Regions from separate parts of the Enterobacter wuhouensis genome, predicted to be linked through region 1. Evidence: predicted binding sites of a transcription regulator. Region 1 holds the regulator's gene; each other region holds the start of a gene.

Region 1 (5,718 bases):
CGCCGAACAATAATCCTCCCATCGTACTGGTTCACGGGCTGTTTGGTAGCCTGGATAACCTGGGCGTGCTGGCGCGCGATCTGGTAACCGATCACGATATTTTACAGGTTGATATGCGCAATCACGGCCTTTCCGGGCGTTCCGACGAGATGACCTACGCGGCGATGGCGCAGGATCTGCTGGATACGCTGGATGCACATAACCTGAAGAAGGTAACGCCGATCGGGCATTCAATGGGAGGCAAAGCGGTAATGGCCCTGACGGCGCTTGCGCCGGAGCGTATCAACGGGCTGATTGTCATTGACGTCGCGCCTGTGGATTACAACGTCCGCCGTCACGATGAGATCTTCGCCGCCATTAATGCGGTCACAGAAGCGGGTGTCGCGACGCGCCAGCAGGCTGCCGCCGTGATGCGTGAGCATCTGGATGAGGAAGGGGTCGTGCAGTTCCTGCTGAAGTCGTTCGTCGACGGGCAATGGCGTTTTAACGTGCCGGTGCTCTGGGAGCAGTACAACAACATCGTGGGTTGGGAAAGCATTCCCGCCTGGCCGCACCCTACCCTGTTTATCCGCGGCGGGAACTCACCTTACGTCACCGACGCGTACCGTGACGCCCTGCTGGCACAATTCCCGCAGGCGCGCGCCCACGTTATCGCCGGTGCCGGACACTGGGTTCACGCCGAAAAGCCTGACGCCGTACTGCGTGCCATCCGTCGCTATCTCACTGATACAGCGAATTGATTAAAAAGACAGCGACTGGAAGTCTGCGGGCTTCCAGTCGTTGGCGTGCCGTTTTCGCTGATGTATGATGGCGCGCTTATCGCCCGGGCATTAGCAGGGCGGCGTGTTTCCCCCGAAGTCTCAGAATCATGGCCAAAGAACAAACGGACCGTACGACACTAGATCTGTTCGCGAATGAGCGTCGACCGGGACGACCGAAAACGAATCCGCTTTCGCGCGATGAACAGCTGCGTATTAATAAACGCAACCAGCTTAAACGCGATAAAAATCGTGGGCTTAAGCGTGTCGAACTGAAGCTCAATGCCGATGCCGTCGATGCACTGAATGAGCTGGCCGAGGCGCGTAACATCAGCCGCAGCGAGCTGATTGAAGAGATGTTAATCACCCAGCTTGAGACATTGCGCGGCAAGGCATAAGTCTGAAAATCTCCTTTATTACCCTTTTCATGTAGCACAGAGTGCAGTCCTGCGCGATAGCTGTTTCCGCAGGGTTGCCTGTTCTGCTATTATTGCCCTTATCCGTGGACAAATTGCGCCACCATACCATTAAGTTTCAAGAGGTTATTTTACTCATGGCAATCATCGGCATTTTCTTCGGCAGTGATACCGGCAATACCGAAAATATCGCAAAAAACATTCAAAAACAGCTCGGTAAAGACGTTGCCGATGTGCACGACATCGCCAAGAGCAGCAAAGAAGATCTCGAAGGCTATGACATCCTGCTGCTGGGCATTCCCACCTGGTACTACGGCGAAGCGCAGTGCGACTGGGATGATTTCTTCCCAACCCTGGAAGAAGTGGACTTCAACGGCAAGCTCGTTGCCCTGTTCGGCTGCGGCGATCAGGAAGACTATGCAGAGTACTTCTGCGACGCGCTGGGCACCATCCGCGACATCATTGAGCCGCGCGGTGCTGCTATCGTAGGCCACTGGCCGACGGCGGGTTACCACTTTGAAGCGTCCAAAGGCCTGGCGGATGACGACCACTTCGTGGGTCTGGCTATCGACGAAGATCGCCAGCCGGAACTCACCGCTGAGCGCGTTGAAAAATGGGTTAAGCAGGTTCGCGAAGAGCTGAACCTGGACGACATCCTTAACGCCTGATACTCCTGCGGCGCAGCTCCGGCTGCGCCCGTTTTCCAGGTAAAACCGATTAAATTAATTGCTACAAACTTTTAACTTTTTCGCTCAGACCTGTACAATATCCCCCTGGTAAAAAGTGGGTGCCATCGAACAAGTTTGTTGGTGATACCACGTTTTTATAAGCATACTTTGCTTGAGACTTGCAGTTTTCATTTAGGCATGGCAGTTCTATAATGAGACGCATTATCCCAAGTGCATTTTCTGTCACTTCTTCTTTAGAAGTGAATCGTTTAGCAACAGGACAGATTCCGCATGACTGACAACAATACCGCATTAAAGAAGGCTGGCCTGAAAGTAACGCTTCCTCGGTTAAAAATCCTTGAAGTGCTTCAGGGGCCAGACAATCACCATGTCAGTGCGGAAGACCTTTACAAGCGTCTTATCGACATGGGCGAAGAGATTGGGCTGGCAACCGTGTATCGTGTGCTGAACCAGTTCGATGACGCGGGCATTGTTACCCGTCATAATTTCGAAGGCGGTAAATCCGTTTTCGAACTGACCCAGCAGCACCACCACGATCACCTGATCTGCCTCGATTGTGGCAAGGTCATTGAATTCAGCGATGATTCAATCGAATCACGCCAGCGTGAAATCGCCGCGCGTCACGGCATCCGCCTGACCAACCACAGCCTGTACCTCTACGGTCACTGTGCAGAAGGCGATTGCCGCGAAAATGAACATGCGCACGACGCAAAATAAGTGAGTGTTCATACTCTGAGCCAGCCGTAAGGTTGGCTTTTTTTTGCCTGAAAAAAGCCCGGTGGCGCTGCGCTTACGGGGACTACGGGCTGTGACACCGTTGTAGGCCCCGTAAGCGCAGCGCCACCGGGCGTAAAGCAACTTATTTATTGTTATTGCGGATCTCGTCCCAGATCTTATCGCAACGCTTCGCTACGTCCTGATCGTTACCGGTTTTACGCGCCTGAATGCAGGCCTGATAATCCATTACGCGGACGTTCTCCTGCGTCGCGAACTGCTCATGCGCTTTCTCTTTCTTCAGCACGTTAAGCACGCTCTGACAGGCCTCGATTTTCTCCGGCGATCCTTGTGCAGTGTTGATGCAGGCGCTGTACGCCTCTTTAAGACGTGAATCCTCTTTCTGCGCCCGATCCTGCGCACACCCCACCAGCCCCGATGCCAGCAGCGCGACGATTACCATTTTTTTCATCATGTGCAGTCTCCATGTCGGCGGGACATAGCCCGCCGGCGCGTTCATCAGAAGATAGTGAATGGTGCGATAACCATGAATTTCACGTCACGCTCATCCTGGAAGATGTTGTTGTAGCCACCGCCATAGCTTGGCAGATCGGAATGGTTGTCATACTGCGTGAAGTGCAGCTTGAACATCGTGCCCTTGGCTCGACCATCCTGCAGTACATATGCTGCATCCAGGCTGTAGGCAGATTCTTTCAGGCGCTGGCTCTGATCGTAGATTGGTGCACTGCTTGGTTTTGCATCCCAGCCGTAAGCGTAGGAAGCGCCAACCGACCAGCCTGCGAGGTTCCAGTTTTTGAGATCGTACATCGCGCCGAAGAAGACCGCTTTTTCACCATTGGCGTTGAAGTCAGAGCGGTTATCCCACCAAATATCTAAGCGTCCGTTTGAGGAAGCGTAGGTTGGCGTCATGCGCTGCAGGAAGAAGCCCTGATTACCGTCTGCTTTAACCCAGGTACCTTCCAGACGAAGATCGACCTGGCCAATTTTGTAGCCAAAGGTTAAAGCCTGCAGCCAGGCCGTGCCGTCATATAAATCGTTGGCCAGCGCGACGTCATCGTTAGTCTTTAAGTTATTTTGCGCATCGGCTTTATCACGTGCGCCATAGAACTGATAGCTGGTTGAAAGCGGGCTGCCAGCGATATCAAATTTATACGATGCCTTAGCAAAATACTGATCCATATAGCCTTCAGCCTGACCAAACGCCGCTTCCAGGACAAGGTCATTTTTAAAGTCGTACTTCACACCCAAAGAGTGGAGATAATCCACTTTGGTTTTACGATCGCCCTGATAGAACTTGTCCATCTCGATGTGCCACGGCGCTTTGTACTCGTTGGTCCACATATAGGAGAAGCTCAGCGCGCCCGCATCGCCGTAGTCAAAATTCGCCCCGGCTTCTGCGCCCTGATAGGTGCCCGGCATAAAGCTCCAGTGCGGGGCTAACAGCGTCTGGCCGGTTGGCTGAATATAGCCCCCGCGCGCCCAGACCGGACCATATTTGAATTTCGCTGCGGCCTTGTACAGGCTGATACCGCTTTTATCGCCGGACCAGTCTTCTTTATAGGCTTTGTTGCTGGAGGAGAAGGCAATTTCGTTCGGGTGTGCGCTGTCGCCGTTTTCAGCCATTTCAATGGCCGTAAACGCGGCGATATCCAGACCAAACATATCGGCGACATAACCCGACTGGAAGTCCAGGTTGGCGTTCCAGGTGGAGTGAGAAAGGTTGGTTTTATATTTATCTTCTGTGACGTCTTTACGGTCACGCTCACGCTGCCAGTAATAAATACCGCCCGTGAGGGTAGAATCATCGATGAATCCTTCTGCCTTAGCTTCTGGGGTAATTACCAGGCTCGACATTGCCGTCACGCCGGCGATAGCCAGCGCCAGCGCACTACGTTTGCCACTGAACGTACGCATAGATTATTCCTCTTTGACGAATTAAAACGCCTAAAACGGCGAAAATATAAAAGACCTAATGGTCAGGGGTAGTTAGAAATACCCTCGAATTAACTACCGCCTTTAGGTTATTTTTCGCGACGCGAATTATCAATGCTTTTTAATAAGCAAAAGTCAGGATTATGACGAAGTGCACATAATTAGTAGTGCTTTGTAACATTTGCGGTGAAGCGAGGAATGACGGGATATAGCGAGATTTTTCAGGCAGTAACGCCGAAATTTTATGCCTATTTTTTGACCTTATGTAATTTGATAAATACACAAACTTTTTTTAGAAAAATAAGTAGCACCTCATTGACCTGTTTTTTGGGGAAATAGTATTTCAACAGTCCGTTAATGACATGATCGATAAATAAAAAAAACGCCGCTTACCGCGGCGTTTGTTTCTCATTGACCAGAGCAGCGATATTATTCGCCGATTTTAGCCCAGGTGTCACGCAGACCTACGGTACGGTTAAATACCGGTTTTTCTGCTGTGCTGTAGCGGCTGTCGAGACAGAAGTAACCTTCACGCTCGAACTGGAACGCTTTACCGGCTTCCGCGGCTTTCAGTGACGGTTCAGCGAAGCCCTGCTTGATAACCAGTGACTCAGGGTTAATGGTCGCCAGGAAGTCTTCTGCAGCACCTGGGTTAGGCACGCTGAACAGACGGTCGTACAGGCGGATTTCTACAGGCAGCGCATGCGTCGCGCTCACCCAGTGAATAACGCCCTTCACTTTACGACCATCAGCAGGATCTTTGCTCAGGGTCTCTGCATCGTAAGAGCAGAAGATGGTGGTGATGTTGCCTTCCGCATCTTTCTCCACGCGCTCGGCTTTGATTACGTATGCGTTACGCAGACGCACTTCTTTACCCATCACCAGACGCTTGTACTGCTTGTTCGCTTCCTCGCGGAAGTCAGCGCGATCGATCCAGATCTCGCCGCTGAACGGCACGTCGCGGGTGCCCATCTCCGGCTTGCTCGGATGGTTAGGCATAGACACCAGCTCGCTCTCGCCCTGCGGGTAGTTTTCGATTACCAGCTTAACCGGGTCGATAACCGCCATCGCGCGCGGAGCGTTTTCGTTCAGGTCTTCACGGATGCAGGACTCCAGTGAAGCGATCTCAATGGTGTTGTCCTGCTTGGTGACGCCGATACGTTTGCAGAACTCGCGGATAGACGCGGA
Region 2 (5,718 bases), 2.1 Mb from region 1:
CGCGGTCGAAGCGGCAAGGGCGGGTGAGCAGGGCAAGGGCTTTGCGGTGGTCGCAGGCGAAGTGCGCCACCTCGCCAGCCGAAGCGCCAACGCGGCTAACGACATTCGTAAGCTGATCGATGCCAGCGCCAGCAAGGTGCAGTCCGGCTCCGATCAGGTTCATGCGGCGGGCCGCACCATGGACGACATCGTTGAGCAGGTGAAAAACGTCACGCAGCTGATTGCGCAGATTAGCAACGCCACGTCTGAGCAGGCGACCGGGCTGTCCGAATTAACCCGCGCCGTGGCGGAACTGGACGGCATTACGCAGAAAAATGCGGATCTGGTAGAAGAGAGCGCGCAGATCTCTGCCATGGTGAAGCACCGCGCCGGACGTCTTGAAGATGCGGTAACCGTGCTCCATTAAGTCTTTTCAGGTTTCGCTAAAGCCGTTTATTCCCTTCGGGAGTAAACGGCTTTTTGTTTTTCTGAATAAGTCAGCATGTTAAATAAATATTAAATAACTAAAAAATGCCGGATTTTTTATTCACTCCTGACCCGTTCATCAATGGTGGTAAAGAAAAAAACGATCAAAGTCATAAAGTTAGCGTTTTTATTACCGATAACAGCGATCGTCTGAGAAATAATCACATCGATGGAGTAAATATGTTCTTACATGACGTAAAGATCGGCACGAAATTATTTCTGGCGTTTGGGTTTTTTATTGTCCTGATGATCGTCAGCGCGAGCTTATCCCTTTTGAGCCTGAACCGGGCAAACAACGGGATGCAAACCATCATTAGCAGCGACTACCCGACTACGGTAAAAGCCAACCAGCTAATCGACAACTTCCAGGAATTTATTAGCACCCAGCAGCTTATGCTGCTTGACGAACAGGGCACGTACACGGCGCAATCCCAGCAGCGCTTAAAAGAGATCAGCGAGCGCATTACGGTGATCCTGGGGGAGCTGAACAACGCGCTGCATGATGCAAAATCACAGCAGGTGCTGGCGGATATCCGCGACGTGCGCCAGCAGTACCTGGACTCGCGCTACCGTATTTTACAGGCGGTGCAGAATAACGATCGTGCGGGAGCCATCCAGGAGATGATGACCAACACGATTGCCGTGCAGCAGGCTTACAAAGCGAAAGTGCAGGCGCTGATTGCCATTCAAAACAGCGAGATGCAGAGCGCAGGCGCGCAGGTGGACGGCGACTTCCGTACTAATCGCCTGCTGCTGATCCTGATCACCCTCTTCAGCGTGGCGGTGGGCAGCCTGATCGGCTGGTTTATCGTGCGCTCCATCACCCGTCCGCTGGGCCAGGCGGTGAGCTTTGCGGAAGCCATTGCCGAAGGCGATTTGACCGGCAGCATTCGCTCCCATGGTAAAGATGAAACCGGCCTGCTGCTCGCCGCGCTGATGGAGATGAAAACCCGTCTGCTGGACATCGTGCAGCAGGTGCAGACCGGCTCCGAGAACATCTCCAGCGCCGCCGCGCAGATTGTCGCGGGTAATCAGGATCTGGCCGCGCGCACGGAAGAGCAGGCCAGCTCCGTTGAACAGACCGCAGCCTCGATGGAGCAGATCACCGCGACGGTGAAAAACACCGCGTCGCACACGGGTGAAGCGACCAACCTCTCTGCCGATGCCGCCACGGTGGTCAAAAACAACGGCGAGATGATGAAGCAGGTGACCAGCAAAATGCGCCTGATTAACGATACGTCGAACCGGATGTCCGACATTATCGACCTGATCGACGCCATCGCCTTCCAGACCAACATTCTGGCGCTCAACGCGGCGGTCGAGGCGGCGCGTGCGGGCGAGCACGGTCGCGGCTTTGCGGTGGTGGCGGGCGAAGTGCGCCAGCTGGCGCAGAAAAGCGCATCGTCCGCGAGTGAAATCCGCCAGCTGATTGAAAGCTCCACCAGTCAGACCCAGGACGGGATGAACCTGGTTGAGAAAGCCAGCGGGCTGATCAACGGGATGGTTGGCAACGTGGAGGAGATGGATATGATTCTGCGCGAAATCCGCCAGGCGAGCCACGAGCAGACGGAAGGGATCTCGCAGATTAACAGCGCGATTGGCCTGATTGACGCTACCACCCAGCAGAACTCCGCGCTGGTGGAGGAGTCCGTTGCGGCGGCGGCCTCGCTAAACGAGCAGGCAATGCACCTGAAGGCGCTGGTACGCGTCTTCCGCGTGAGCGAGCACGCGCTGGCTTAATCCAGCTGGGAGATCTCCAGCGCCGCGCGGTCGATTACGCCGATAATCTGCTTTAGCTGCGCGTCGCTGAGCTCTCCCTGATTCACCTTCAAATCCAGCACCGCCTTGAAGTTATCCAGCGCCCGCTTCATCTGCGGGTTTTTGCGTAGCTGGAACCCCACGGAACGCGCTTTGATACGTTCCTGAATCTGCTCAAGCTGTTCCTGGTTTTCATCCAGCCAGCGCTGCCCTTCAGCGGTTATCGCAATTCTCTTACGCCCGTTCTCTTCGTCCGTAATGGTGATAAACGTCTGATCCTGCAGATAATCCAGAGTTGGGTAGATCACGCCCGGGCTTGGGGTGTAGTTCCCCTGCGTCAGGTTCTCAATCTCTTTGATCAGCTCATATCCGTGGCTGGCATTGCGCGTCAGGATATCCAGGATCACCAGCCGCAGGTCGCCGTGGCCAAAAAATCGTGGTCGGCGTCCACCGCCGTCGTGTTCGTGTCGCATGGTGAACCTCATAATTTGATATATCTAAACTATATCTTAGATATATTCAGATGCAATCTAAAAGATCTTGCATTCCTGGTTAATAGCAATCATTATCATTAAAAAATCAATTTCGATATATCGTATTCACCTGAGAAGGGCATAAACATGACATCAACCCGTTACCCTCAACGTGTCCGCAACGACCTGCGCTTTCGCGAGCTGAACGTGCTCCGCGTTGAGCGCGTCAGCGCGGGCTTCCAGCGCATCGTTCTCGGCGGCGAGGCGCTGGAAGGGTTTAGCTCCCGCGGCTTTGACGATCACACTAAGGTCTTTTTCCCGGCCCCGGGCACGACCTTTGTGCCGCCGGTGGTGACCGAGGACGGCATCGACTGGGGCGAAGGCGTGCGTCCGCAGGCGCGTGACTATACGCCGCTGTACGATGAGGTGAAGCATGAACTGGTGCTGGATTTCTATGTGCATGACGGCGGCATTGCCAGCAGCTGGGCGCTTGCGGCGAAGCCCGGCGACAAGCTCACTATTGGCGGCCCGCGCGGATCGCTGGTGGTGCCGGAAGATTACGCCTGGCAGCTCTACGTTTGCGATGAGTCCGGCATGCCCGCGCTGCGCCGCCGTTTAGAAGGCATAGCAAAACTGCCGGTGCGCCCGGACGTTCATGCGGTGGTGACCGTCAGCGATGCGTCTTATAAGGACTATCTGGCGCACCTGAGCGAATTTAACATCACCTGGGTTGTGGGCCATAGCGAACAGGCGGTAGCGGACCATCTGGCGACGCTGGTCGTGCCGGAGGCGGATTACTTTATCTGGCTGACCGGGGAAGGGAAGGTTGTGAAAAACCTGAGCCGTCAGTTTGAAACCGAGGCGATCGATCAACAGCTGGTGCGTGCCAGCGCATACTGGCACGCCAAATAATCAGGCGGCGGACTCCAGCTGCGCTTCGCTCACCTGATGTTCGAGCGAGGCGCGGACCTCGTTCAGCGCCTTCTCCTGCTGGGCAAAGTAGGCTTCCATATTGTTCAGCGAGGAGACCAGCAGCCAGGACTCTTCTTTCTCCAGCTCCGCCAGCTCGTTCACCAGGGTGTCGATTTGCTCGCGAACCTGCGCCATTTTTTTGCGGATTCGCTCCAGATCGTTCAGCCTGTCGCTCGCCATCAGCGGCTCAAAGCCCTGCTGCAGGCGCGCCACCAGTGAACGGATTGCTTTCACATCCCCGCGCTGCCTGGCCTGGTTGAGCTGCACCATCATGGTATTGGCTTCCTCTTTCAGATCGTCCGCAACCAGATCCGGATGGCACAGCTTGCTCGCTTGACGCCAAAGGCGTTTCAGCTCGTTCCGATCCTCTTCCGAGAGATCTTTCCCTTTACGCAGACGCACTTCGGCATCGTGATGCTGTTCGCGATACTTCTCGTACTCGTCGTTGGCCTCGTCGCGCGCCTGACGTGCCGGCTCTTCTTCACGCGTTAAGCCGCTCTCCAGCTCCAGCGCTTCGGCCAGCAGATTGGCGATGAGGTTGCTCTGCTGCTGCAGATGCTTGCGCGCCTCTGCAGCCTGAATGGAATCGGCAGGCAGGTCGCGCCAGCGCTGGGTGAGCGTTGCCAGCACCTCCACCGCCTGCGCCATATAGCGCTGACAGCGACGGTAATCCTCTTCCCGACGACGCGCCTCCGCCTGCTGACGACGCAGGTTTAGCTCCGCCAGCGTTTTGCGCAGAGCGAGGATCTGCTGCATCAGCGGCCCGAGGCGGGAGAAATAGAGGTCGTTGAACTCGTCAAGCTGTTGGACGCGGGCGTTACGACGATCGATCAGATCGCGCAGACGCTCCTCCAGCGCTTTCAGCTCCATCTTGCTGGCGGCCACCTGCGGGTCGCGCCACGGGGTAACGGCGCGCTGACCCTGCAGCCAGGCGGTGATGGCCCGGATGGCCGCGGTATAGTTCTTCTGCTCAAGCGCCACGACGATTGCCTGTAGCTCATCGTCAAACGCTTCATTTTTCAGCCGCGTCAGCTGGCTCTGGATGATGTCGTCATCTTCCAGTTCGATGGCATTTTTAATGATTTCTAGCCGTTTGATCGGTGTGCTCATGATGCCTTTTGCTCTGGCGCTTAAGTATTTGAGTTAAGGTTAGTTGTTGTAAAAGCTACAGGAAATAATACACACGGATGATGATCGGCGCGATGGGGGATTTCTTTAGTTTTTAGGGTTTGTGAAGGAGTGGTAGGTATTTTGCGATCCTTCTGGATGGGAGAGCACAGCAACTCCTCTTTCTCTGTGGAGTATCCCCAAGAAAAACAAAAGGGCCGACGATTTCTCGCCAGCCCTTGCTGTATCTGGTGGCCCCTGTTGGGTTTGAACCAACGACCAAGAGATTATGAGAACTATGACAACCAACCAAAAATTAAGTATTTACATATTTATCAATGCATTATCTTGGTAATAATAGGCAGTATATGTTAATAAATCTGACTTACTGCGACACTTTCGCGACATTTTTAGGTTCGTGATAAACATACACTGCATTATTGAAGGATGTAACGGGGGAATCAGGTGTAAACTTATTCTTGATATTTTCTAGCATAGAAGCATCACAAAATATGCCATAGAAATAGTACTCCATGTATAGGCACACACTAATTATAATTAACTCTCCAACTTCTTCAGTATGGTATTGAAATACCTTGTGCTTACTGTGCATATTCAAGTTTTTTTCTGTTAAATCTTTAAATTCTTGTATGCCAAATGCAAAGTCAAATATATCAAAATCTTCATCAAAACCAACAAGACTCATAGGTATAATGAACAGTTGTTTACTCCATGTATCACCATATGTTTTATGATAAATCCCTTTCAAAATGCATTCTTGATAAAATTTGTGATCTCCATACACTATATTAACTTCAGAGTTTTCAAAGTTAGGATTGAGGAAGGTGAGTTCTTTATTTTTGTTTCTAACAATTCTGGTGTCTTTAGCAAAGTTATTAAATGTCTTCACGTCCCTCAATGTTCCACGGATAACTTTATGCAC
Region 3 (5,718 bases), 1.9 Mb from region 1:
TAACCAGCTGGTACGCAAACCACGTGCACGCAAAGTTGCAAAAAGCAACGTGCCTGCACTGGAAGCCTGCCCGCAGAAACGTGGCGTATGTACCCGTGTATATACCACCACTCCTAAAAAACCAAACTCCGCACTGCGTAAAGTATGCCGTGTGCGTTTGACTAACGGTTTCGAAGTGACTTCCTACATCGGTGGTGAAGGTCACAACCTGCAGGAACACTCCGTGATCCTGATCCGTGGCGGTCGTGTTAAAGACCTTCCGGGTGTTCGTTACCACACCGTTCGTGGTGCGCTCGACTGCTCAGGTGTTAAAGACCGTAAGCAGGCTCGCTCCAAGTACGGCGTGAAGCGTCCTAAGGCTTAATGGTTCTCCGTTAAGTAAGGCCAAACTGATTTATCTTAATGTCACACTAAACTCTTTGAGTTTTGGACAATCCTGAATTAACAACGGAGTATTCCCATGCCACGTCGTCGCGTCATTGGTCAGCGTAAAATCCTTCCAGATCCGAAATTCGGATCAGAACTGCTGGCAAAATTTGTAAATATCCTGATGGTAGATGGTAAAAAATCTACTGCAGAAGCAATCGTATACAGCGCGCTTGAGACCCTGGCTCAGCGTTCTGGTAAAAATGAACTGGAAGCTTTCGAAGTCGCTCTCGACAACGTTCGCCCAACTGTAGAAGTTAAGTCCCGCCGCGTTGGTGGTTCTACTTATCAGGTTCCAGTTGAAGTTCGTCCGGTTCGTCGTAATGCTCTGGCAATGCGTTGGATCGTTGAAGCTGCTCGTAAACGCGGTGATAAATCCATGGCTCTGCGTCTGGCGAACGAACTTTCTGATGCTGCAGACAACAAAGGTACTGCAGTTAAGAAACGTGAAGACGTTCACCGTATGGCAGAAGCCAACAAGGCGTTCGCACACTACCGTTGGTAATCCCTTCGGAGTATTAGTCACCAGGCGGGCGCTTCAGAGAAGCCGCCCGCTCTGGGTAACTTAACTGAACGCCTAAAGAAACAAACGAGGAATCAAATGGCTCGTACAACACCCATCGCACGCTACCGTAACATCGGTATCAGTGCGCACATCGACGCCGGTAAGACCACTACTACCGAACGTATTCTGTTCTACACCGGTGTAAACCATAAAATCGGTGAAGTTCATGACGGCGCTGCCACCATGGACTGGATGGAGCAGGAGCAGGAGCGTGGTATTACTATCACCTCCGCAGCGACTACTGCATTCTGGTCAGGTATGGCTAAGCAGTACGAACCGCATCGCGTAAACATCATCGACACCCCGGGCCACGTTGACTTCACCATCGAAGTAGAACGTTCCATGCGTGTTCTTGATGGCGCGGTAATGGTTTATTGCGCAGTTGGTGGTGTTCAGCCACAGTCTGAAACCGTATGGCGTCAGGCGAACAAATATAAAGTTCCACGCATCGCGTTCGTTAACAAAATGGACCGTATGGGTGCTAACTTCCTGAAAGTTGTTGGTCAGATCAAAACCCGTCTGGGCGCGAACCCTGTTCCGCTGCAGCTGGCAATTGGTGCTGAAGAAGGCTTCACCGGCGTTATCGACCTGGTGAAAATGAAAGCCATCAACTGGAACGAAGAAGACGCAGGCGTTACCTTCACTTACGAAGATATCCCGGCAGAGATGCAGGACCTGGCTGACGAATGGCACCAGAACCTGATCGAATCCGCGGCAGAAGCTTCTGAAGAGCTGATGGAAAAATACCTGGGTGGTGAAGAACTGACTGAAGAAGAGATCAAAAAAGCTCTGCGTCAGCGTGTTCTGAACAACGAAATCATCCTGGTAACCTGTGGTTCTGCGTTTAAGAACAAAGGTGTTCAGGCGATGCTGGATGCGGTAATTGATTACCTGCCATCCCCGGTTGACGTTCCTGCGATCAACGGCATCCTGGACGACGGTAAAGATACTCCGGCTGAGCGTCACGCAAGTGATGACGAGCCGTTCTCTGCACTGGCGTTCAAAATTGCTACCGACCCATTCGTTGGTAACCTGACCTTCTTCCGCGTTTACTCTGGTGTGGTTAACTCCGGTGACACCATCCTGAACTCCGTGAAAGCGGCGCGTGAACGTTTTGGCCGTATCGTACAGATGCACGCTAACAAACGTGAAGAGATCAAAGAAGTTCGTGCGGGCGACATCGCTGCAGCTATCGGTCTGAAAGACGTGACGACTGGTGACACCCTGTGTAACCCAGATCACCCGATCATTCTGGAGCGTATGGAATTCCCTGAGCCGGTAATCTCCATCGCAGTTGAACCAAAAACCAAAGCTGACCAGGAAAAAATGGGTCTGGCTCTGGGCCGTCTGGCTAAAGAAGACCCATCATTCCGCGTATGGACTGATGAAGAATCTAACCAGACCATCATCGCTGGTATGGGTGAACTGCACCTGGACATCATCGTTGACCGTATGAAGCGTGAATTCAACGTTGAAGCGAACGTGGGTAAACCTCAGGTTGCTTACCGCGAAGCAATTCGCTCTAAAGTTACCGATGTTGAAGGTAAACACGCTAAGCAGTCTGGTGGTCGCGGTCAGTACGGTCACGTTGTGATCGACATGTACCCACTGGAGCCGGGCTCTAACCCTAAAGGTTACGAGTTCATCAACGACATCAAAGGTGGTGTAATTCCTGGTGAATACATCCCTGCCGTTGATAAAGGCATCCAGGAGCAGCTGAAAGCGGGTCCTCTGGCTGGTTACCCGGTTGTTGACATGGGTGTTCGTCTGCACTTCGGTTCTTACCACGACGTTGACTCCTCAGAACTGGCGTTTAAACTGGCTGCTTCTATCGCCTTTAAAGAAGGCTTTAAGAGAGCGAAACCAGTTCTGCTTGAGCCAATCATGAAGGTTGAAGTAGAAACTCCTGAAGAGAACACCGGTGACGTTATCGGTGACTTGAGCCGTCGTCGCGGTATGCTGCGTGGTCAGGAATCTGAAGTAACTGGCGTTAAGATCCACGCTGAAGTTCCACTGTCTGAAATGTTCGGATATGCAACTCAGCTGCGTTCTCTGACCAAAGGTCGTGCATCATACACCATGGAATTCCTGAAGTATGATGATGCGCCAAACAACGTTGCTCAGGCCGTTATTGAAGCCCGTGGTAAGTAATCCACAGGATTAAAACCTAAGTCCCGTGCTCTCTCCGAAGGGGAGAGCACTATAGTAAGGAATATAGCCGTGTCTAAAGAAAAATTTGAACGTACAAAACCGCACGTCAACGTTGGTACTATCGGCCACGTTGACCATGGTAAAACTACCCTGACTGCTGCAATCACTACCGTACTGGCTAAAACCTACGGCGGTGCTGCTCGTGCATTCGACCAGATCGATAACGCACCAGAAGAAAAAGCTCGTGGTATCACCATCAACACTTCCCACGTTGAATATGACACCCCGACTCGCCACTACGCACACGTAGACTGCCCAGGCCACGCCGACTATGTTAAAAACATGATTACCGGTGCTGCGCAGATGGACGGCGCGATCCTGGTTGTTGCTGCGACTGACGGCCCAATGCCTCAGACCCGTGAGCACATCCTGCTGGGTCGTCAGGTAGGCGTTCCTTTCATCATCGTGTTCCTGAACAAATGCGACATGGTTGATGACGAAGAGCTGCTGGAACTGGTAGAGATGGAAGTTCGTGAACTGCTGTCTCAGTACGATTTCCCAGGCGATGATACTCCAATCATCCGTGGTTCTGCTCTGAAAGCGCTGGAAGGCGAAGCAGAGTGGGAAGCGAAAATCATCGAACTGGCTGGCTTCCTGGATTCTTACATCCCAGAACCAGAGCGTGCGATTGACAAGCCATTCCTGCTGCCAATCGAAGACGTATTCTCCATCTCCGGTCGTGGTACCGTTGTTACCGGTCGTGTAGAGCGCGGTATCATCAAAGTTGGCGAAGAAGTTGAAATCGTTGGTATCAAAGAGACTGCTAAGTCTACCTGTACTGGCGTTGAAATGTTCCGCAAACTGTTGGACGAAGGCCGTGCTGGTGAGAACGTTGGTGTTCTGCTGCGTGGTATCAAACGTGAAGAAATCGAACGTGGTCAGGTTCTGGCGAAGCCAGGCTCAATCAAGCCACACACCAAGTTCGAATCTGAAGTGTACATCCTGTCCAAAGACGAAGGCGGCCGTCATACTCCGTTCTTCAAAGGCTACCGTCCACAGTTCTACTTCCGTACAACTGACGTGACCGGTACCATCGAACTGCCAGAAGGCGTTGAGATGGTAATGCCAGGCGACAACATCAAAATGGTTGTTACCCTGATCCACCCAATCGCAATGGACGATGGTCTGCGCTTCGCAATCCGCGAAGGCGGCCGTACCGTTGGCGCGGGTGTTGTTGCTAAAGTTCTGGGCTAATTCATTATCCCTGAATGAAAAAAGGACGCTTCGGCGTCCTTTTTTGTTTTTTGTCATTACGCGCTTGTCACAAATTTTCGCATTTTTTGTCCGCACCCGTTCCGTATCCCGCCGCTTGTGCTATTGTAATCATAACCATTCTCACTTACACTTTGCGCATATTTTGAACGGGAGTCTGTATGTACGTTTGTTTATGTAATGGTGTGAGTGACAAAAAAATTCGTCAGGCCGTTCGTCAGTTTCAGCCTCAGTCCTTCCAGCAGCTTCGCAAGTTTGTTCCGGTGGGAAATCAATGCGGTAAGTGCGTGCGCGCCGCGCGTGAAATTATGCAGGACGAATTGATGCAGATCCCGGAATTCAAAGAGATCGCCTAAGCGCATATCTTTTTTTTGACATCCCTGTAGCCCGTTCTACGCTTCAATGAGTGGAAGCGGAGGGACTATATAATGAAAGGTGATGTTAAAATCATAAGTTATCTCAATAAATTATTGGGAAATGAGCTTGTCGCAATCAATCAGTATTTTCTCCATGCAAGAATGTTCAAAAACTGGGGTCTGACTCGCCTCAATGATGTTGAATACCATGAGTCCATCGATGAGATGAAACACGCCGATAAATACATTGAGCGTATTTTATTCCTCGAAGGCATTCCTAACCTGCAGGATCTCGGTAAGCTGGGCATCGGAGAGGATGTCGAAGAGATGCTGCGTTCGGACCTCCGGCTGGAGCTCGAAGGTGCGAAAGATCTTCGCGAAGCCATTGCCTATGCTGACAGCGTACACGACTATGTTAGTCGCGATATGATGATCCAGATCCTGGCGGACGAAGAAGGGCATATCGACTGGCTGGAAACCGAACTGGATCTCATCAGCAAAATCGGCCTACAGAACTATCTCCAGTCGCAGATTAAAGTGGAAAGCTAATCAGATTTTGCCAGCCGACGCATAAACCCGCTGCCGCCAGAAATGGCCCAAAAGGCAGTGGGTTTTTTAATGTCCGTTTAGCCGGAGAGAGCGTAGATATGGCCAGATGGCACAGAAGTGCCATGAGCGCAGCAACGAACGCCATTATCGGCAGCACGCACCAGCCATGCCATGCGCCAAGCGCGCCCAGGTATTTTACATCGCCATAGCCCATCCCTTCATGTCCATACATAAGTCGATATCCCCAATAGATAACAGAATCCAACATAGCCCGCCATCGCGCCAACCACTGAACTGGCAAGAAAATCTGGATGAATGCAGAGCTGGAACAGCAGGCCTGACCATAACAGCGGGCAGAGGTATTTATCAGGGAGAATACCGAACCGGATATCTTCTCGT
Region 4 (5,718 bases), 100 kb from region 1:
AACGGCAAGCTTGACCGCAAGGCGCTGCCGCTGCCGGAGTTGACCAGCAAAACCACAGGCCGCGCGCCGGAGACGGAAACCGAATCCGCCGTGGCGCAGGCGTTTTCTGCCCTGCTGGGCTGCGAGGTCAACGATATTGAGGCCGACTTCTTTGCCCTCGGCGGACACTCGCTGCTGGCGATGCGCCTGGCCGCGCAGCTAAGCCGCGCATTCGACCGCAAGGTGACGCCGGGGCAGATTATGGTCGCCTCGACGGTGAGCAAGCTCAGCGCGCTGCTGGACTCGCAGATGAGCGACGAGCAGGCGCAGCGGCTGGGGTATGAAACCCTTCTCCCGCTGCGTGAAGGTAACGGCCCGACGCTGTTCTGCTTCCATCCGGCGTCCGGCTTTGCCTGGCAGTTTAGCGTGCTTGCGCGCTACCTCAGCCCGCGCTGGTCGATTACCGGCATTCAGTCCCCGCGCCCCGACGGGCCGATGCAGCAGTGCGCGGATCTGGATGGGGTGATTGAGCACCACCTGGCTACGCTGCGTAAGCAGCAGCCGCAGGGGCCGTATTATCTGTTCGGCTATTCCCTCGGCGGCACGCTGGCGCAGGGGATTGCTGCCCGTCTGAGCGAGCAGGCTGAGGAGGTGGCCTTCCTTGGCCTGCTGGATACCTGGCCGCCGGAAACGCAAAACTGGGCTGAGAAAGAGGCCAACGGCCTCGATCCGGAGGTGCTGGCGGAGATCGAGCGCGAGCGTCAGGCGTTTATCGCCGCTCAGCAGGGGCAGGGCTCCAGCGAGCTGTTTAACGCCATCGAAGGTAACTACGCCGACGCGGTGCGGTTGCTCACCACGGCGCACAGCGCAAGGTTTGACGGCAAAGCGACGCTGTTCGTCGCCGAGCGCACGCGAACGATGGATCCGCAGGTTGCGTGGTCGCCGTGGGTGGCGGAGCTTGAGGTGTACAGCCAGGACTGCGCCCACGTGGATATCATTTCACCGCAGGCGTTTGAGAAGATAGGGCCGGTGTTGAAGGAGATATTGGGGTAAGGTCAAAAGCCCCTCACCCCAGCCCTCTCCCCAAAGGGGAGAGGGTGTAATCGTCCCCTCTCCCCTTTGGGGAGAGGGTCAGGGTGAGGGGACATCAGACCGCACGTTTGCCAAGCGGCACAACCAGCGGCGTGCCCGCCACCGGATCGTCAATAATCATGCAGCGCATGCCGTAGATCCGCTCGATCAACTCCGGCGTCACAATCTCTTTCGGCGCGCCCTGCGCCACAATCTCACCGTCTCGCAAGGCAATCAGATGCGTCGCATAGCGGCACGCCTGGTTTAAGTCGTGCAGCACCGCCGCCAGGGTATACCCCTGCGTGCGGTTGAGCTCGCTCAGCAGCTCCAGCAGGTCAATCTGATGGCTGATGTCGAGCCAGGTCGTCGGCTCATCCAGCAGCATGATCGAGGTCTCCTGCGCCAGCACCATCGCGATCCACGCGCGCTGACGCTGCCCGCCGGAAAGGGTGTCCACGCTCTGCAGGGCCAGATCGGTAATCCCCGTCGCCTGCATCGCGCGGCTGACCGCCTCGTCGTCCTCTTTGCGCCAGCGGGTAAACAGCGGCTGGTGCGGATAGCGCCCGCGCGAGACCAGCTCCTGCACCGTGATGTCCCCCGGCGTGGTGGCGTTCTGCGCCAGTAGCCCGATGCGCCGCGCCACCTCTTTGCTGGCGAACCGCTGGATCTGCTCCCCGTCGAGGAACACGCTGCCTTCAGACGGCGTCATCAGGCGGCTCAGGGTGCGCAGCAGGGTCGATTTGCCGCAGCCGTTTGGCCCGATGATTGCCGTGAAGTGGCCGTCCGGAATGGCGACGGATAAATCACGGGCAATGATTTTTTTGCCGTAGCCGAGGGTGAGGTTTTCGCCGCGCAAGCGGGTGGTTGTGTCTGTCATTTCTTGCGTGACTCCTGAACGAGCAAGACGATGAGGTAAATCCCGCCGAGGCTGACGGTCACTACGCCCACCGGCAGTTGATAAGGCATAAACAGCTGCTGGGCGCAGAGATCGGCGGCCAGCAGCAGCAGCGCGCCGCACAGCGCCGCCTGGGTTAAGCCCCAGCGCGCCGTCCCGCTAAGACGGCGGGCAATGTGCGGTGCCACGAGGGCGATAAACGAGATCGGCCCGGCGATAGCGGTAGAGGCGGCGGTCAGCAGTACGGCGACCAGCATCAGCATCAGGCGCGAGCGCTCGACGCTTACGCCCAGCGCGCAGGCGCTGTCGTCGCCCATCTCCAGCAGGCGCATACGCCGCACCAGCAGCAGCGCGCCGATAAACATCAGCACAATCAGCGGCGCGGCGGGCCAGGTTTTGCCCCACGTCAGGCCGTTGAGGGAACCGGCGTACCACAGCCCGGCGGAGAGCGCGGTTTCCAGCGACGCCTGTAGCAGAAGCCAGGTATTAAAGGCCATCAGCATGGCGCGGATGCCGATCCCGATGATGATCAGGCGGAAGGTGTCGATGCCGTTGCGCCAGGCCAGCGCCCAGATCAGTAATGACGTCAGAATGCCGCCCGCCATTGCCGTAAAGGTAATCGCCGTCAGGTGCTGGCCAAACAGCACCATCGCCACCAGCACGCCGCTCCAGGCCCCGGTGTTGAGGCCCATCACGTCCGGGCTGCCGAGCGGATTGCGCATCAGCGACTGGAATATCGCACCGCTCGCGCCGAGCGCCGCGCCGACGAGCACCGCCATCGCCACGCGCGGCAGCCGCCATTCGGTCACCACCATGGTGATATTGCGCGGCGCGCTGCCGAGCAGGGCGTTAAACACCTGAGCAAAATCGAGCGTCACCGCGCCGCTGCGCAGGCTCCAGACCGTAAGCAGTGCAATGGCGAGCACAAGGAGGGAGACGCTGGTGAGTAAACGACGGGACGGGGCCATCATGCGCCACCTCCGCGTTTACGGCGTACCAGGAAGATCAGCACCGGCGCGCCGATAAAGGCGCTGACCACCGAGACGCGCAGCTCGCCGGGAACCAGCAGGCGGCCCAGCACGTCGGCAAACAGCAGCAGGGCAGGGGTGGCCAGCAGCGTCACCGGCAGCGACCAGCGGTGATCCGCCCCCACCAGCCAGCGCGCCATGTGCGGCATCATCAGGCCGATAAAGGCAATGGGGCCGACCACGGCGGTCGCGCTGCCGCACAGCACCGTGATGGTCAAAAGACCAACCAGCTGCGTGCGCGCCACGCGGTTGCCGAGGGCGGTCGCGGTGTCGCTGCCGAGGCTCAGGCTGTTGAGCGCCCGGCTTAAAAACAGCGCCACGGCGGCGGCGATGATGACCGGAACCACCACCACTTTTAAGGTTTCAAGGGTGCGGATATCCAGCGATCCGGCCTGCCAGAAGCGCAGCTGGTCGTAAACGTCCGGATTGAGCAGGGCGATGCCGTTGGACAAGCCTTCCAGCACCGCCGCGAGCGCCACGCCCGCCAGCGTCAGGCGGACTGGACTCAGCTGCCCGCCGCCCTGGCTGCCGGTAAAGGCCACGACCAGCGAGGCGGCCAGCGCGCCGCAAAAGGCCATGACCAGCTGCTCGGACGGAGACGTCAACCCGAAGAGCGCCGCGCCGAGCACGATGGCAAAGCTGGCGCCGGAGTTAACGCCGAGAATGCCGGGGTCGGCCAGCGGGTTGCGGGTGAGGGTTTGCATCAGGGCTCCGGCAAGGCCGAGCGCGCCTCCCGCCAGCAGTCCGGCAAGGGTGCGGGGCAGGCGGGCGTCGAGCACGATGATGCAGTCGGCGCTCTGGCAGGTACCGGAGAGCGCATCGACAATAACGGACGCGGGCAGCGGCTTCGCGCCAACCAGCAGACTGAGTGCAATCGCAAGGATCAACAGCAGCAATAAAACGGGCACGGCAACGGCGCGCACCGCGGAAGAGGAAAACGACATAGCAACGTCCATGATGTGATAATGATAGTAATTATCGTTATCTATCTTATTTGGCTATGTTAGCATGTGCGCCCATGGAAATGGTAGACCGATACCTCAAGGCCTTGTCATGAATCAAAAATCCTGGCTGCTCAACCTCAGCCTCCTCAAAACGCACCCGGCGTTTCGCGCCGTCTTTATCGCCCGCTTTATCTCCATTTTATCCCTCGGCCTGCTCGGCGTTGCCGTGCCGGTGCAAATCCAGACCATGACCCACTCCAGCTGGCTGGTGGGGCTATCCGTCACCTTAACCGGCGGGGCGATGTTTATCGGCCTGATGGTGGGCGGCGTGCTGGCGGACCGCTACGAGCGTAAAAAGCTGATCCTGCTGGCGCGCGGCACCTGCGGGGTGGGCTTTATCGGGCTGTGCCTGAACGCGATGCTGCCGGAGCCGTCGCTGATTGCGATTTATGCCCTGGGGCTGTGGGACGGTTTCTTTGCCTCGCTGGGCGTGACGGCGCTGCTGGCGGCCACGCCCGCGCTGGTCGGGCGCGAGAACCTGATGCAGGCGGGGGCGATCACCATGCTCACCGTGCGCCTCGGGTCGGTGATTTCGCCGATGGTGGGCGGCCTGCTGCTGGCAACAGGCAACGTGGCGTGGAACTACGGCCTGGCGGCGGCGGGGACCTTTATCACTACCCTGACGCTGCTGCGCCTGCCGCTGCTGCCGCCTCCGCCGCAGCCGCGCGAGCATCCGCTGAAATCGCTGATGGCCGCGATTCGCTTTCTGTTCAGCAACCCGCTGATTGGCGGCATTGCGCTGCTTGGCGGCCTGCTGACGATGGCGAGCGCCGTGCGCGTGCTCTATCCGGCATTGGCGGGTGAGTGGCAGATGAGCGCCTCGGAGATTGGCATTCTCTACGCCGCCATTCCGCTCGGCGCGGCGTGCGGGGCGCTGACCAGCGGCAACCTGGCGCAGAGCGCGCGTCCGGGATTGATTATGCTGCTTGCCACGCTGGCGTCGTTTATCGCCATTGGCTTCTTCAGCCTGATGCCGGTGTGGGCGCTGGGCGTGTTGTGCCTGGTGATTTTCGGCTGGCTGAGCGCCATCAGCTCGCTGTTGCAGTACACCCTGATCCAGACCCAGACGCCGGAAGGGATGCTCGGGCGCATTAACGGCCTGTGGACGGCGCAGAACGTGACGGGCGATGCGATTGGCGCGGCGATCCTCGGCGGGCTGGGGGCGATAATGACCCCGGTGGCCTCGGCGAGCAGCAGCGGGTTTGTACTGGCAATTATTGGTGCGGTTTTATTATTGTCGTTGGCAGAATTGCGCCGATTCAGGCAGGAGAGTGTGTTGACCGACGGTGCGGCCTGATGCCCTCACCCCGGCCCTCTCCCACAGGGAGAGGGAGGGGAAATGCCTACTTAAACAACGCACTCAATCTGTCTAACACCAGCATCGCGCTGTAATAATCCAGGCGGAACGTCTCGGTTCCCAATGCCCAGACGCGCTTGTTCTGCACGGCGGGCAAATGCGCCAGCAGCGGGTTGGCGTAAATCGCGTCGACGTCTTTCTGGTCGCCCGCAAACAAGAACAGCCCTTCGCCGTTCAGCCCCGTCGCCAGGTTTTCCCCGCCCAGCTGAATAATGTCGTGGCGTTTGCCCTGGCTTTTGGAGGTCTGCAGCCCGGCGGGCAGTTCCGCCAGCGTAAAGCCCAGCTGGTGCAGCAGCTTGCCCTGCGCGGATTCAGCGGTCCACAGGTTGGCGCTGTGCGCGGCAGCGGTGTAGACGATGGCGTTCACCGGCTGCGGCGGCAGCT

The links. The regulator Fur, encoded in region 1, represses iron uptake genes when iron is present. The targets are predictions, from matches to a motif close to ATAATAATGAGAACNACTATCAA.
Region 2: VPX56_RS19645 (siderophore-interacting protein) is a predicted target of Fur. The motif match lies at 2,773-2,795, and genes of this name have one in related genera.
Region 3: bfd (bacterioferritin-associated ferredoxin) is a predicted target of Fur. The motif match lies at 4,519-4,541, and genes of this name have one in related genera.
Region 4: fepD (Fe(3+)-siderophore ABC transporter permease) is a predicted target of Fur. The motif match lies at 3,933-3,955, and genes of this name have one in related genera.

The regions. Positions count from the first base shown of each region.
Region 1 covers NZ_CP142124.1:1,425,083-1,430,800, reverse strand. The annotation lists gene ybfF (esterase) at 1-740, shown strand, start outside; gene ybfE (LexA regulated protein) at 869-1,156, shown strand; gene fldA (flavodoxin FldA) at 1,312-1,842, shown strand; gene fur (ferric iron uptake transcriptional regulator) at 2,134-2,580, shown strand; gene chiQ (ChiQ/YbfN family lipoprotein) at 2,723-3,049, opposite strand; gene chiP (chitoporin ChiP) at 3,097-4,512, opposite strand; gene glnS (glutamine--tRNA ligase) at 4,960-5,718, opposite strand, start outside.
Region 2 covers NZ_CP142124.1:4,127,211-4,132,928, reverse strand. The annotation lists gene VPX56_RS19660 (methyl-accepting chemotaxis protein) at 1-406, shown strand, start outside; gene VPX56_RS19655 (methyl-accepting chemotaxis protein) at 646-2,205, shown strand; gene VPX56_RS19650 (PadR family transcriptional regulator) at 2,202-2,696, opposite strand; gene VPX56_RS19645 (siderophore-interacting protein) at 2,844-3,608, shown strand; gene VPX56_RS19640 (DNA repair protein) at 3,609-4,778, opposite strand; gene VPX56_RS19635 (hypothetical protein) at 5,161-5,718, opposite strand, start outside.
Region 3 covers NZ_CP142124.1:4,367,448-4,373,165, reverse strand. The annotation lists gene rpsL (30S ribosomal protein S12) at 1-364, shown strand, start outside; gene rpsG (30S ribosomal protein S7) at 461-931, shown strand; gene fusA (elongation factor G) at 1,028-3,142, shown strand; gene tuf (elongation factor Tu) at 3,212-4,396, shown strand; gene bfd (bacterioferritin-associated ferredoxin) at 4,576-4,770, shown strand; gene bfr (bacterioferritin) at 4,843-5,319, shown strand; partial or broken gene VPX56_RS20885 (prepilin peptidase) at 5,303-5,718, opposite strand, start outside.
Region 4 covers NZ_CP142124.1:1,323,544-1,329,261, forward strand. The annotation lists gene entF (enterobactin non-ribosomal peptide synthetase EntF) at 1-1,032, shown strand, start outside; gene fepC (iron-enterobactin ABC transporter ATP-binding protein) at 1,127-1,927, opposite strand; gene fepG (iron-enterobactin ABC transporter permease) at 1,924-2,913, opposite strand; gene fepD (Fe(3+)-siderophore ABC transporter permease) at 2,913-3,917, opposite strand; gene entS (enterobactin transporter EntS) at 4,027-5,274, shown strand; gene fepB (Fe2+-enterobactin ABC transporter substrate-binding protein) at 5,321-5,718, opposite strand, start outside.